One region of the Bacillus sp. WC2507 genome, then DNA from elsewhere that is predicted to be linked to it. Evidence: predicted binding sites of a transcription regulator. Region 1 holds the regulator's gene; the other holds the start of a gene.
What was found. The regulator LexA, encoded in region 1, represses DNA repair genes until DNA is damaged. The targets are predictions, from matches to a motif close to CGAACATATGTTCG.

Region 1 (7,759 bases):
ATAAAATTTAAAATCAAACGCGCTGGACTATACAAAAACACGTTAGTAAATACATTACTTGCTGCAAATAATGCAAGTGGAATGGCTAAAATCGCCCCTAAAGTCGTCCCAATAATCGCCATACGTATCGTATCTAACATTGCTGTTGTAATAACTTTAAAATAACTCCAATCGGGTGGCACCATTTCCTTCAATAAATCCATCATATTAGGAAAACCAATTACTAGTTTTGAAAATGATGCGTCGACCTGCACACTACTGCCCCACAACAATATAATAACGAGAATAACCGTTAACATATGTTTCAATTTACTCGGTGGCTTCGGTATCGATTTCGAATATATCGTCACATCATTCATTTAACTGCCACCTCTAATAATTCACTTTTCTGCGCTACGTCTCCATAAATTTCAGCAAATTTTTCATCTGTTGCCTCTTCTACTAAACCATCAAAAACAACTTCACCTGCATGTAGTCCAATAATGCGTGTCGCATATTGCCTAGCTAAATCAATAGAATGTAAGTTTACAATCGTTGTAATTCCAAAATCTTCATTAATTTTTTTCAAATCATCTAATACTTGCTTTGTTGTCAGCGGATCCAAAGATGCAACAGGTTCGTCTGCCAATATAATTTTCGCTTCTTGCGCCAATGCTCTAGCAATCGATACACGTTGCTGTTGTCCTCCTGATAGTTCATCAGCCCGCGTATATGCTTTTTCTAAAATATTCACCCTTTTTAACGATTGAAAAGCAAGCTCCAAATCTTCTTTTGGAAATAGACCTAACGTTGTACGCAATGTCGAATGATACCCAACACGCCCAGCTAATACATTCTTCAATACCGTTGATCGTTTTACAAGATTAAAACTTTGAAAAATCATACCAATATCCCGGCGCATGCGGCGTAATTCTTTTCCTTTCGCAGCAGTAATAGACTCACCTTCAACCAAGATTTCCCCTTCTGTAATCTCATGAAGGCGATTTACCGATCTGAGAAGTGTAGACTTTCCAGCTCCGGATAGCCCTACCATTACAACAAACTCACCTTTTTGAACTTTTAAGTTTATATTATTCAATCCTTTTGTACCATTCGGATACACTTTGGAGACATTTCGAAACTCTATCACAAATCTTACCTACCTTCTATGTATTCAAAACGGCAAACTAACTGAAAACACATCCCTTCCAGTTAGCTGCCATTTCCATATGTATTATTGCGTTTTTACTTTCTTCCCATATTCACGAACGATATCAAATTTACTATCATCAGATTTAACATATCCTTCATGTGAATATACTTCTTTAATGATTTTATGACCTTCTTCATTTTTTCCTATCTCAATGAAAGCATCCTGTAATTTCTTGCTCCACTCTTCATCTAAATCAGAGCGTACCGAAATCGTATCGTTTGGAATTTTCTCCGTGAATTTCACTATTTTCGTTTGATCGAATATATTCGGATAATCTTTTTTCACAATATTACGAGCATCTTGGAATACAACAGCTGCATCTACATCACCATTTAAAAGCGCAATAAGCGACTGATCGTGACCTTTTAATGTAACAGGTTTCACATCTTTTAACGGATCAACGCCCTCTTTTAATAGTACAGCCGCAGGCCACACATATCCCGCTGATGACGTTACATCTTGATAACCAATTTTTTTACCTTTTAAATCTTTTACACTATTAATATTTGAATCTTTCTTAACTACAAACTCAGATTTATAAAAGTCTACTAAATCCTTTGTAGGAGCTCCCGTTTCATCATCTACTCCAAAACGTTGTGCTTGTAAAATTACGTTTGCAGCCTTTTTCTCATGTGCTAGCACATACGCTGTTGGGGGTAAAAATCCTACATCTACTTGCTTAGATGCCATCGCTTCTACAATTGTATTGTAATTCGTTGAAATACTAACTTTTACTGGAATATTTAACTTATCACTTAATAGCTTTTCCAATGGTTTTGCCTTCGCCTCTAACGTATCTGCATTTTGAGAAGGAACAAATTGAACATTTAAAGTCTTTGGTACATACCCTTTTTTCGTATCTTCATTTTTACTTGCACTTGATTCCTTCGTTCCACAGCCACTTAATAATCCCGCTGCTAGTACAACTGTTGTGCTCATTGCAAAAACTTTTTTCAACATGTTAATGCCTCCATTTTTCATTGTTATAAAATAATCTTTCATAAACATGAAGAAATATATCACACATTTTTACAAATAATTGATTATTTACAGAATCTTTACACATTCTATACACTCACATTAAAATTCTCTTCATATTTTTGATATGATTAACTTGAAGATAACAATAGAAAAGGTGAATGATGTTGAATCAAAATCAAATTGTAACTTTAAACATCTTATTAACAAGTGATATACATGGTACTGTTTATCCAATTCACTACCAAGACAATTCCAAAGCAGAAATTGGTTTAGCTAAAATTTCTACTCTTATAAAAAAAGAACGTTCTAAAAATAAAAACGTTCTTTTAATCGATAATGGGGACTTCATTCAAGGAACACCATTTACTTACCATTACGCTACATACGAAAAAGATAAGAAAAACCCAATGTCCTTATTAGCCAACTATATAAGTTACGATGCTGCAATTATCGGAAATCATGAATTTAATTATGGAATGGATATATTAAATCATGCTGTAGAAACTGCAAACTTCCCGTACTTATCAGCAAACATTTTAGATAAAAACATAAAAGAACCCTATTTCGGGAAACCTTACATCATCAAACATATTGAAGAGAATATAAAAATTGCGATTTTAGGAGTAACAACACATTACATCCCAAACTGGGAACAACCCCTTCATATTCAAGACTTACATTTTGAAGACGCACTGGAAACTACAAAAAAATGGGTTACTTACATCCACCAACACGAAAAACCTGATTTACTAGTCGTAGCCTATCACGGAGGATTTGAACGTGATTTACAGACCGGAGTACCAACTGAAGTGTTAACAGGCGAGAACCAAGGATATGCAATGTGTCATGAAATTGAAGGTATAGATATTTTATTAACAGGACACCAACACCGAGAAATTTCTCACACAATGGCTAACGGTGTAACAATTTTACAGACCGGATGTAATGGGCAATCAGTTGGAAAAATAACCGTAACCTTCGAAAGAATGGAACAGAAGTGGCTAAAAAAAGAAAGTTATTCAGAGTTGTTGACGGTGCAAGGAATTGAGGCAGATTCAGATGTTCTTTCCTTAGCATCTGATTATGAAGAGAATACACAAAAATGGCTTGATCAACCTATTGGAATCATTCATGGGGACATGCAAATTTCAGATGTTATGCAAACTCGTTTACAAGACCATCCTTTTATTGAATTCATAAATAAAATACAGATGGATATTGCCAATGTTTCCATTTCTTGTACAAGTTTGTTCCATAATACATCTCCAGGTTTCCCAAAATTTGTAACAATGCGTGACATCGTTTCTAATTATATTTATCCAAATACATTAAAAGTAATTAGAATAACTGGAGCAGATATAAAAGATGCTCTCGAACTCTCTGCTTCTTATTTCACATTAAAAGGAGATGGAACCATCATCGTAAACCCTAGCTACATAGAACCAAAACCGCAACACTATAATTACGATATGTGGGAAGGAATTTCGTACGTATTAAACATTTCCAAACCAATTGGCGAGAGAGTAGAATCTTTACAGTATAAAGGCGCTCCTCTAAATATGAAGGAAGAATATGACGTCGTTATGAATAATTATCGCGCAAGCGGCGGAGGGAACTTTTTTATGTTTCAAAATAAGCCCGTAATAAAAGACATACCAACAGATATGTCTGAACTTATCGCTAACTATATATGGAAACATAAAAAGATAGAAGCAACGCAAAATAATAACTGGAAAGTTATTAAATAACGAATTTAACAATAAAAAAGATGGGCAGCTATGCCCATCTTTTAATTTAATTTTGCATTATCTTGCTTTTTTAAAGCTTTTAATTTCGCCGGTGTAACATCAGTACCTTCTTCGTTAACAACTTTAATTCCTTTAAGTTCGTTTAACATATTTTGACGAAATCCTTTTAAATATTGTTCACGTAGCGATTGGCGCTCACGTTGTTCTTCTTCAGTTAAGCCTTCAGCTTTTGCTTTTTTCGCTAAGAAGTTAATGCGTTCAATGAGTTCGTGACTTTGCATCTCGAATCCCCCTTTTACTCAAAACTGATTATTATCATACAATAGTTAGTCCTCTTTATCAAGCAATTGCTTTGTATATTCTACATATCTTCGATGTACAGTTGCTTTTGAAACATTATGACCAAATCCACGAAGCGTGGCCGCAATTTCTTCGAAAGTAAGTTCACTTTTGCGTAAGCGCACAATTTCTTCAATTGGCACCTCTTTTTTCTCTCGGCCTACGCTTAAATTACGATTTTTTAAATTATTTTCGGGACGATAGCCCTTTTCTACTGCGCGTTGCATGCCACGTTTAATTTTCAAGTTATGAATCTTTCTTTGATACTCTTCAACAATGCCAATAATATCTAAAACCATCGAATCAGAATCCGACAATTGTAATTCTCCATTATGCGTATGCGTATATACTTTTATTCCCTCTTTATGTAAACAGTGCATTAATGCAATTTTCGCATTCCCCCTACCAAGGCGCGTTTCATCTTGTATGAGTAGCACATCGATTTGTTCGTCTCGAATTGTATCTAGCACTTCTAATATGCCGTCACGTTCAATTGTATAGCCACTAGCCTGCTCTTCAATCACCTTAATAACATTCATTTGATAGCGCTCAGCTAAATGCAATAATTCATCTTTTTGACGTAATAATGATGTTTCTTGTGCTTCTTTTGTTGTACTCACACGCGCATAAATAATTGCATTCATTATGAACCCCTCTTTCTCACTATTATTTCCCTCCAGTGTAACATAAATTCGCCTTTTGTTCGAACTTATGTTTGTAGAATGTTTTTTCGCATGTTATACTTATTAATAAGAAAAATGAAAGAAAACGAGGTGTTAGAAAACATGGAAAAGTTAACGAAACGCCAGCAAGACATTCTCGACTTTATTAAGCTAAAAGTACAAGAAAAAGGATATCCACCTTCCGTACGTGAAATCGGTCAAGCAGTCGGCCTCGCTTCTAGTTCTACAGTGCACGGACATTTATCACGACTAGAAGAAAAAGGATATATTCGACGCGATCCAACAAAACCACGAGCAATTGAAATTTTAGGTGACGATCGAATGGATGCAGAAACACAATCTGTTATTCAAGTTCCTATTATCGGAAAAGTTACTGCTGGATTACCGATTACAGCAGTTGAAAGTGTAGAAGATCACTTCCCACTTCCAGCTAGCATTGTTGCTGGAGCAGATCAAGTGTTCATGTTACGTATTTCTGGAGATAGTATGATTGAAGCTGGTATTTTCGACGGGGATTTAGTTGTTGTTCGCCAACAACAGTCTGCATATAACGGTGAAATTGTAGTAGCTTTAACAGAAGATAACGAAGCAACTGTTAAACGTTTCTATAAAGAAAAAGACCATTTCCGTCTACAACCGGAAAACTCTTCATTAGAGCCTATTATTTTAAAACAAGTGTCAGTTATCGGAAAAGTAATTGGTGTATATCGTGATTTACATTAAAAAATAATAAAAAGAAGATAATCACCTTATTTATATAGGTGACTATCTTCTTTTTTGTATTTTGATAGATTTTCATACATTCTATTTCTTATGAACGAATTTCAATCGTCACATCGCCAGCAGTTGTTTTACCACTAATCTTTTTACTACCATTGCCAATTGTTATATTTTTATTTTCTTCATTAAAAATCATCACGTCTCCAGCAGCGCTTTGCCCAGTTATAACTGCATCTTGTGGTTTTTCCAATAAAGTAATATCTACATCCCCAGCGGTTGAACTTGCCTCCACATCATATTTAGGATCATGATCCATAATATGCACTTCCCCACTAGCCGTCTTCGCTGTTACTTTCCCTATTACTTTTTTAAAGTTCAGCTCACCAGCTTTTGTAGATCCCTCCACACTCTTAGCTGTGACATGTTTCAAATCTACTTCTCCAGCAAGCGTTTCAACACTTACACGATCACTTTTCACATCACTTATTTCTATTTGTCCAGCAGATGAATTTACTTTTATCTCTTGGTAAGAACGTTCAGGCACTAGTATAGTCATTGTAGACGTTTGAAACTTGAAATTGTAAAAAGAAAAATCAAATGAAGCACCTTTTTCTCTTTCCCCAATAATTTTTAATGTGTCACCATCTTCGGCAATACGAATCTCTTGTTTACGTACAGCTCCTGATTGCTTTACATAAAAAGAAGAATCGGGAGATTTTTGGACAACAATATCCCCAGCATCTAACTTAACTTCTATATTTTTTAGTGTTTCGTTTTTTATTACGTCTTCTTTGTTTCCTTCTTCTGCAGTTTGTACTGCTTTTTCATATGTTTGTGAAATCCCTATTACTCCAATAATGATACAAGTGATTGCTACTAACAATATTTTTTTCATCATCTACTCCCCTTTTATCATTTTGAAGTTCCATACTACATAACGTACGCATAACCTTTTAAACCACTTCGTACTATAATAAGCGATAATACATAACAACAAACCTACTCCAACAAACGTTATACTAACGAATACATCCAACCATATAAAAGTACCCATAAATACTTTTGCAATAACGAAAAATGGTGTCACTACACTAGCAATCCCACCGACCCAAAAGGAAAATATAAAAGCGATAATTGCAACTAACGGGCCTAACACAATAATAAAATTAAACAAACTAAGTCCAATCGCTGCCATGACAGCCCTTGTTATATTCGAAGTAGATGGGTCCTTTTTCATTTCATCAAAGCGATACAAAGCAAGTAAATCTTTCGCAATTACTTTCGGAGAGCCAAGCCCCTTTATTATTTCCGATTCAGTTTTCCCCTCTTCTCTCCCAAACTGAAAATGCTCTTCATAATCAAATAAAATATCTTTCCTCTCTTCTTCCGGTAACTTTCTAAGATGACTTGATAATTCTTTAAGGAACTGTTCTTTACTCATCCCATTCCACCCCTTCAATAATTTCTTGTACGCCTTTTGCAAAATCACGCCACTCCGTTACTAACAAATTCAGTTGCGTCTCCCCTTGCTCAGTTAGTTGATAATATTTACGAGGTGGCCCCTCTGTAGATTCTTTTAAATACGTTTGAAAATATCCTTCTTTCGTTAAACGACGTAATAAAGGATACACTGACCCTTCCGATATTAAAAATTTATTTGAGATTTGCTGAACAAGTTCATAACCGTAACAATCCTTACGTTTCACAAGTGCCAAAACACACAGTTCTAACACACCTTTTTTAAACTGAACGTTCAAGGACAATCCCCCTTTCTCATTTCAGTACTGTTCAATACATGGTACCTGTTTTATCCATAATATACCACTTAGTATTGTTTATTGCAAGGTACTCATTTATATTTACTCCCTAAATGTAGAAACCGCACAAATAAAAGCCCGAATAATGTCCTATTATAACTGACCATTACTCAGGCTTTTATTCAATTCGAACTGCTTGAATACAAAACTTCATTCACTCTTTTCTCCTCTAAGAACCAACTTCCATTTGTGACCCTAATAAATTTCGAAATACACCTTTTCTCTCTTTAGCCAATTGATTAAATTCACCTTTTTGGACAATTTCACCTTTTCCTAAGA
Region 2 (7,759 bases), 1.3 Mb from region 1:
TTTAGTGAAGCAATACTCAGAGGATACTGGTTCAAAGGAACAAGGCGGAGAAATAACTGGTTTTGCTCCAGGACAAACGGCGAAAGAATTTGAGGAAGCTGTGTATAAATTAGATGCAGGACAAGTAAGCGATCCGGTAAAAACAACTTATGGTTACCATATTATTAAAGTGACGGATAAAAAAGAATTGAAGCCATTTGATGAAGTGAAAGATAAAATTCGTAAAGATTTAGAACAGCAAAGACTACAAGATACGACAGGTAAATGGAAGCAACAAATAGTCAATGATTTATTGAAAGATGCTAATATTAAGGTTAACGATAAAGAATTTAAAGATACATTTGAATTTCTAGAAAAGAAATAATGACTGTAACTATAATTAGAAAAGGGAACCTATGTAGGTTCCCTTTTCTAGTTAGTGTGTGAGTTATAAATAGATAGTAAGACAATACAATATTACATTTAAATATTAAGAATTACAATGGAAAATTATGGTTTTTAAAAAGACGGATAATAAGTACTTCATATAATGTTGATATTATAATATTTTAATTGATTAATTTGATTGAAGTGGATAAACATAGTTTGAAGAATGATACATGGTGTATAAGCAAAGAAGAGCCTGATATGGCTCTCAGGCTCTTCTCTCAATAGCAAAGAATAAGTCTTTTAATTATTCTTCTACTATAGAATACACTAAAAATGTCTGTTTGTGTAGAAAAATGTCGAAAAAAATTTGTGTATCATATTGCAAGAGCAATGGAAGTGAAAACACTATTTGAATAGGGAGGAAATAGGGTCTTCTTTAAAAATATATTTGCTTCATTATCGTTAGTAAATCCGGATTATGCTCAATTGTATGTAATTGATTTAAAAGAAGAAGGATTAGGGCGTAGCGAATATAAAAAATCAAAGAAACATCGGAGCCATGGCATGATACTGAGCGTCATGGAGAAAATAAAAGAGTATAGAAAGTACATGAAAGAATGTGCAACAAGAACATTGTTCATACAAATGAAAAGGGCTGGTATTTCATTCTGAAATAGCCATAAACAAATTGGAACAAACTAATCTAAAATACTCATAAAATCATCGGTGATACATACAATAGTATTGAGAATATATTGACGCTATAGGAAGTGAAAAGCAGAGCATTCTATTAAGATGGATGTTCTTTTTAGTATGGAATTTTTATGGGAAAGAATGAATACTTTTAAATGAATTATTGAATTGATAAATAATTCATATAGGGGGAGAAAATGTGAAAGTAATTTTTCAAAGAGAAGGTGGAGGGAAGATTTTTGAATCGTATGATGAAGATATAAGTAACCTATTAGTTATTTTAAAAGAAACGAAAGGGATTAAGATCGGGATGGTTGAGTATGAAGTATTAAAATATGAATTAGAGTATTTTCGTAACCCCAAAAAAACAGTGACAGAGAGGGAATTACATATAATAGTACAACCAAAATATATGTAATAATAAGAGGAAATTATGTATTTTTAAACAGTTTTATATAGTATGTACGAAAAGAGAGTGTTTAAATTGCTCTCTTTTCATAGAAATTTTGTGAGTTCGTTCTTCATAATGTATGCTTTCATTTATAGATGGGTTAATAAAATCAAAAATTTAAAACCTTTTAGTTTAGGCAGGAATTTTATATTTAAGTAGATAAATGTTTATATAAAGTATTTTTTATACGAATATGGGAGGAGTAAAAATGAGTTTAGCAAGTTATATAGGATGCAATGTAGAAATTCCGTTAACGGATCCAGATTCTAATGATGTAATTGTTTTTGGACCGTGCTTTTCAGATGAAAGTATGCTTGAAATTGTACAAGAGTTTCAATTTCAAACAAATTACACGTATGAAGTTTCAACGAGTTGGGGCATTGAACTTGTTGAGTGGCAAAATGAAAGGGAGAAGAAAGAAGCTAAAAAAAAGCTATTAGCTTTATGCTCGATTATGGAAGGATATTTAAATGATGGGGACTATTTTGAATTATTCAGTTGTTGGGTTGGTGATGAAGATAAAGAACGAGTGGGAGAATTAAAATTAAAAATAAATCATATTAATATAGATGAACTTTGTATTCCGGAAAGAACACTTGTCAGGATAGAAAAATAAATATAGAAATATACGATATTAGAAAAAGCGACTTCACTTTGTATGAAGTCGCTTTTTTAGTTGATAGGTGAACGTCCTATTAAATAAGAAGTGAAAAGCTTATTTGATGAAGAAAAAATAAATGATGGATAAATCATTTCAAAAGAACGTAGGTTCGTGTATAATTAGAACGAATGTTCCTGTAGGTATAGATAGTATAAGAGTTAGAAATAAAATGAAACTTTAATTAGCAGGGTGTTCATCCTCCGCTAATTATTAGTTTTCACCAATTAAGCGTTTACGGGCAATTGATTTTCGTCTTACCGTCCTCGCATATAGCGAATTTTGAGGTAAGGGCTTCACTACCTGTTAATGCGGGATAAAATATGAGCCTAGCAATTATTAATGAATAATTGAGGAACAATGTGTGTGAAATAGAGTGGATAAATGATCAAGGAGATAAAGAAATGAATGATGTAAAGGTGCAAAAAGAAAAAAGAGAATGGGTTCCATTTACAGTAATGTCGGAACAGTTGTTAAGTATACAAAAGGTTATTGGAGAGAAATTTAAAGTACAAAAACCGCTCTTAACAAACGAAGCAAAAGAGGGAATTTCTGATAAATTATTAACGTCATTATTGTCTGAGAAAGAAATATTGGTGACATATTTTGAAGATGGCTACATCCTTACAAGTTATATGACAGTTGTGCATATAAACCCGCTAAAGCACAGTGTAATATGTACTGACGCATTTTATAAAACTTACGTATTTCATACTTCGGATATTATTGAAATAACATAAAGGAAGCTGAAATTTAAATTTTAGCTTCCTTTATGTTATGTTAGATGAGGAATAGAAAAATGAAACGAAAAAGCAGCTAGCTTCATACTAGCTGCTAAGCCCCAGGGAAAGGGAGAAAAAGATAGGGTACTATAGCTGTGTAACAGCCTGATTATAGTATGGACAAATTTAAAATTCTTAAACAGAACGATGAAAAAATAGGACTAGGCTGTACCCACTTGGTTTTGATCTGCAAGGTCAGAATCAAACGTATTAGTCGCGCTCACGCCATTAAAAGTATTAACAACAAAACCAACGTTTGAAGCACCAGATCCATTATAAGCCTTCGTATTTTCTTTCGGAGAAACGTTGTAGAAATCACCTAAGTTAAATGAACCGTTACTATTTTGTACAACTAAATTCCCTACAATTGAGGGCATAGTTTTCACCCGCTTTACAATCATTTGTTAACACTACTATATGGCCTTATAGTCCAAATGGTTCATGTAACAAAAATTGTGGAATAGTAAAACGTTTGAAGTGTAGCTTAATCCCACAATAAAAGTATGTTAAAATTTATGTAAGGCTGAGTAATCAAAAATAACAATTGTATAATTAATATATACGAAATCAGAGGAGGCAAAATGTAATGAATAATGTTATAAAAAAAGTAGATTTAACAGATGCAAAATCAAGTAATCTTGTTGCACTTATTTATAGCAATGAAGTTATATTGATTGAAGAAGCATTTTGTCCAAATGAAATAAAATTAAAGTTTAATGAAATTGCAATTATATCGGCTATTAAAACAGCACATATAATGAAAGTATCCATCAGAAAAGAACTGGAAGCAATTTTTCATGACACTGGTGTTTTATTTGTGAAGCATAGTGTTGATTATGGTAACAGTCAATCTATCACTATGCATTTTGAACAATTCCAAAAGTTGCAACATGAGATTGAGAATTTATATAAAAGTATGTAATAAGACTAGATGAAGATTCTTACATAGAGGTGAACTGTTCTATGTTGAAAAAATGGTATAAAATTTTTTCGAATGAATCCCACTGTAAACATAAATATAGTTTTATTAAAATGCAGAAAAGAGAAGCTAAAATTTAAAAGCAATAACAAAATAAATAATGATTTTTTTGATATATAAGAAAGAGTAACTGTTATGGTTACTCTTTTTGTTTATATAAAAACTATTACTAAAGTATGAAATGAGTTGATACTTTAGTAAATGGCTGAATGAAAAGGAAGAGTGTACAATGTTGTAAAGGAGGAGAGGTACGTGACGCGAAACGACATTAGAAAGATTGTAATTATTACAGGAGTGACACAAGGATTAGGCCGTGCAATGGTTGATCGATTTCATGAATTGGGATGGAATATATATGGCTGTGGACGTTCAAAAGATAAAATTGAAGAACTGAAAAAATATTACGGTAATACACATGATTTTCAAATAATTGATGTTTCAGATTCTCAACAAGTAAGTAGTTGGGCAAATTATATACTCAACAGACATAGAGCACCTGATTTGTTAATAAATAATGCATCGATTGTTAATAAAAATGCACAATTGTGGAAAATAACCGCTCGAGAATTCGAAAATATAATGAATGTAAACGTAAACGGTGTAGTAAATGTAATAAGAGCGTTTGTCCCAGCGATGGTAGCTAGGAAAGAAGGAATTATTATTAATATGAGTTCTAGTTGGGGGAGAGAGGGGGAAGCTGAGCTTGCGCCATATTGTGCCTCAAAGTTTGCAATTGAAGGTATCACGAAATCTATGGCACTTGAATTGCCCTATGGTATGGCTGTTGTGGCTTTAGATCCGGGCGGAAGTATTAGCACCCCAATGCTGTATTCATGTGCACCACAGTATGTAAAAGAATCACCCACACCTGAAATTTGGTCACATTATGCGATACAATATATATTGAATATAACAATAGATAAAAATGGGGCTTCATTGACATGTCCAGATTGTATGTAAATATTTATTGAATTGTATAAGTATTTTTTAATTAGCATATTTTTAGTGCACACACCATGTATAAAAAAGTACCTTAAAGGTGCTTTTTTATATGATTAATACATTATAGAATGCACAAAATTACATATAGAAAATAAATATGGGATAAAGGATACCATTTGTGTATTTCGAAAGCACTAGAAAATTTCTAAATAGGTGATCAGAATGAATCCAAGCGGTTTAAAGGTGACAGGAGCATGGTTTCAAGTAGGAGGAAATCTTACAGCGGCTATTGGGACGACAAGAGGGTTTATCGGAGAAGAGAAAGTTGAATCGGATCTTGTAATTGTAGGAAGCTCATTACAAGCCCTCGGGTATATATTACAAATTATAGCGAGTAATAATACCGAAGATGAAGGTGAAAAAGAAAATCAAAATATTTGTTTGGAGAATAAAAGTGAAATGCTTGATAAAATGGGCATTGAGTTATTAGCATTAGGGAATATATCAAATGTAATAGGAACATATTTTAATATAAATGAACAATTGAAAGAGAATGATTTTCTCATAATTGTCGGAAACAGTTTACAATCAATTGGAGCTTTTTTAGGAGTAGAAGCAGCTTTGCTGGAGATGAAAGCAATACAGAGAATTATAATACTAGGCAATTCTCTGCAAAGTTTAGGCGCTGGACTTCAAGCGTATCAAGGTATTGTTAATGTATCGAAGAATGGAATAGAAAATGAAGATCATATGATTAATAAAAAGAACGAGAGGATAATAGCTCTCATTGGTATTTGGATACAAGCAATAGGAACTATTATTTCTGCGATTGGATTAACTATAATAGAGAACGAAGAAAGATTAGAAAAAATAAAAATATGAAAATGCTCGTTTAATAAAGGTAGAGAAATTTCAATTTTACATAAGTGGTAAGATTGAAGTAGTAGGTTTTTGGGTATATGAATAGAATATATATAAGAGTAGAAAAGTTTTTCATGCTTAATTGAAATTTATGAAAGACAAAAAATAATTGGTTTTGTTAGTGTATGAAAAGAAGAGAGATAAAAAATACAAAAAAGGAGTTTTCAAGAGATGATGTATGTATTGGCAATTCTTCTACCACCTGTAGCCGTATTATTTTGTGGAAAACCAGTTCAAGCAATAATTAATTTCATATTAACATTAATATTTTGGGTTCCAGGGGTTATACATGCGATATTAGTTGTACATGATAAAAAAGCAGATCGGCGTTTAAAAAAACAAATTCAAGCATATGATGAAATTAATAAGAGGAATAGAAGATAGCTGAGTCGTGAATTTATTTTAAAAAGAAAGGGGGGACTACCTCCTTTCTTTTTTATGCTGTTGAAGTTTAAATTTTAGTGTAGCGGAAAGAATTTTTAATATAAGTATTGTGATAATTAGTTTTAGAGTATGCGTTTAATAGACCGGTGTAAATGTTTTCAGGCACGTCAAAGAAATCATACATTGCATTCTTTAATTGGATGCGTAAAATCATAGAAAAAGGATTATAGCCAACAGCAACTATATTTTTTGAAATCACGGGAGATAGTTCCATCATTGCGCAACTCCTCACTTTTCATTTTTAATAATTTCTTGTAGATGTTGAGGTTGTGGTGTTGAAATCCTTATAATTAAAGAGGTATTATACTTATATGCAATATATTAAATGTTCGTTATACGTAATTATAAGGAAGTTCACACGAAGTACATATCGTTGTGCTATTTTTATTTCACCTTTGATTTATAAATAAGAAAATATTGACCATTTGAAAAAAAGGTATATTATTTATACGAGGTATTAAAAATTCACTTTTTACATTCTATGCTTAAAGGGGCAGCATTATTAGGGAAAATAAAAGTGAAAATACTTTGTATAAGAAGTATTCTAAAATTTATAATCTGTGAATTGGGAAAATATTGAATGCTCCAGGTCAATATACTTTCTGAATTAAATTTATTTTAGAAAGTGACCTCAATATTTTGAAGTAAATCAACGGGAGAATTGAAAGGCAGGAGAAAGTAACATGTCAGAAAATTATCGTTCTCGAGAGGAGCGACGACAAGTTAAAAAGAAAAAACAGCCAGCTTCTAAAACACAAAAACCAAAAGGTAAAACATCATTCTTTCGCAAGTTTTTAATTACTTGTTTATTACTTGGTATTATTGGTTTAGTGGGGGGGGTTGCTACCTTTTTCGTAATGATTAAGGATGCACCAAAACTTGAGAAAGCAAAACTTGTTAATCCGTTATCCTCAAAAATTTATGATAAAAATGGCGATTTGGTATATGAATACGGGAAAGAAAAACGGACGAATGTTACGTATGATCAAATTCCTAAATTAGTAGAAAATGCATTTTTAGCAACAGAAGATGCACGTTTTTACGAACATAGCGGAGTAGACTTTAAAGGTACTGCCCGTGCTGTTTTGGTAAGTCTTAAAGGAGATTACGGTTCACAAGGTGGAAGTACGATAACACAGCAGGTTATTAAAAACTACTTCTTATCGATGGAAAAAACATCAAAACGTAAGGTTCAGGAAATATATTTAGCTTATAAGCTAGAACAACAATATTCAAAACATGAAATTTTAGAAATGTATTTAAATAAAATTAATTTAGGAAATCGTTCATATGGAATTGCAACAGCAGCACAAAACTACTATGGTAAAGAATTGAAAGATTTAACATTACCAGAAGTTGCGATGCTTGCAGGTTTACCGAAAGCACCAAATAACTATGATCCATCGAAACCAGAAAATGTTCAAAGGGCAACAGAAAGAAGAGATGTTGTACTAAAATTAATGAACCGACATGGTTATATTACAAAGGCAGAAATGGAAGAAGCATCGAAAGTACCAGTG

Region 2: the regulator LexA is predicted to act here: its motif matches at 2,296-2,309, upstream of ACUN28_RS18080 (YolD-like family protein).

Annotation. Positions count from the first base shown of each region.
Region 1 is NZ_JBQXPN010000001.1:2,059,747-2,067,505, reverse strand. It holds gene phnE (phosphonate ABC transporter, permease protein PhnE) at 1-359, opposite strand, end outside; gene phnC (phosphonate ABC transporter ATP-binding protein) at 356-1,129, opposite strand; gene ACUN28_RS11005 (phosphate/phosphite/phosphonate ABC transporter substrate-binding protein) at 1,214-2,152, opposite strand; gene ACUN28_RS11000 (bifunctional metallophosphatase/5'-nucleotidase) at 2,338-3,921, shown strand; gene ACUN28_RS10995 (DUF896 domain-containing protein) at 3,963-4,202, opposite strand; gene ACUN28_RS10990 (YneB family resolvase-like protein) at 4,248-4,904, opposite strand; gene lexA (transcriptional repressor LexA) at 5,046-5,666, shown strand; gene ACUN28_RS10980 (DUF4097 family beta strand repeat-containing protein) at 5,755-6,561, opposite strand; gene ACUN28_RS10975 (DUF1700 domain-containing protein) at 6,562-7,104, opposite strand; gene ACUN28_RS10970 (PadR family transcriptional regulator) at 7,097-7,420, opposite strand; gene ACUN28_RS10965 (ABC transporter ATP-binding protein) at 7,650-7,759, opposite strand, start outside.
Region 2 is NZ_JBQXPN010000001.1:3,406,979-3,414,737, reverse strand. It holds gene ACUN28_RS18095 (peptidylprolyl isomerase PrsA) at 1-364, shown strand, start outside; gene ACUN28_RS18090 (hypothetical protein) at 1,262-1,480, shown strand; gene ACUN28_RS18085 (hypothetical protein) at 1,722-2,129, shown strand; gene ACUN28_RS18080 (YolD-like family protein) at 2,576-2,911, shown strand; gene gerPF (spore germination protein GerPF) at 3,115-3,330, opposite strand; gene ACUN28_RS18070 (hypothetical protein) at 3,540-3,875, shown strand; gene ACUN28_RS18065 (SDR family oxidoreductase) at 4,185-4,892, shown strand; gene ACUN28_RS18060 (DUF6944 family repetitive protein) at 5,097-5,756, shown strand; gene ACUN28_RS18055 (YqaE/Pmp3 family membrane protein) at 5,967-6,179, shown strand; gene ACUN28_RS18050 (KTSC domain-containing protein) at 6,247-6,456, opposite strand; gene ACUN28_RS18045 (transglycosylase domain-containing protein) at 6,923-7,759, shown strand, end outside.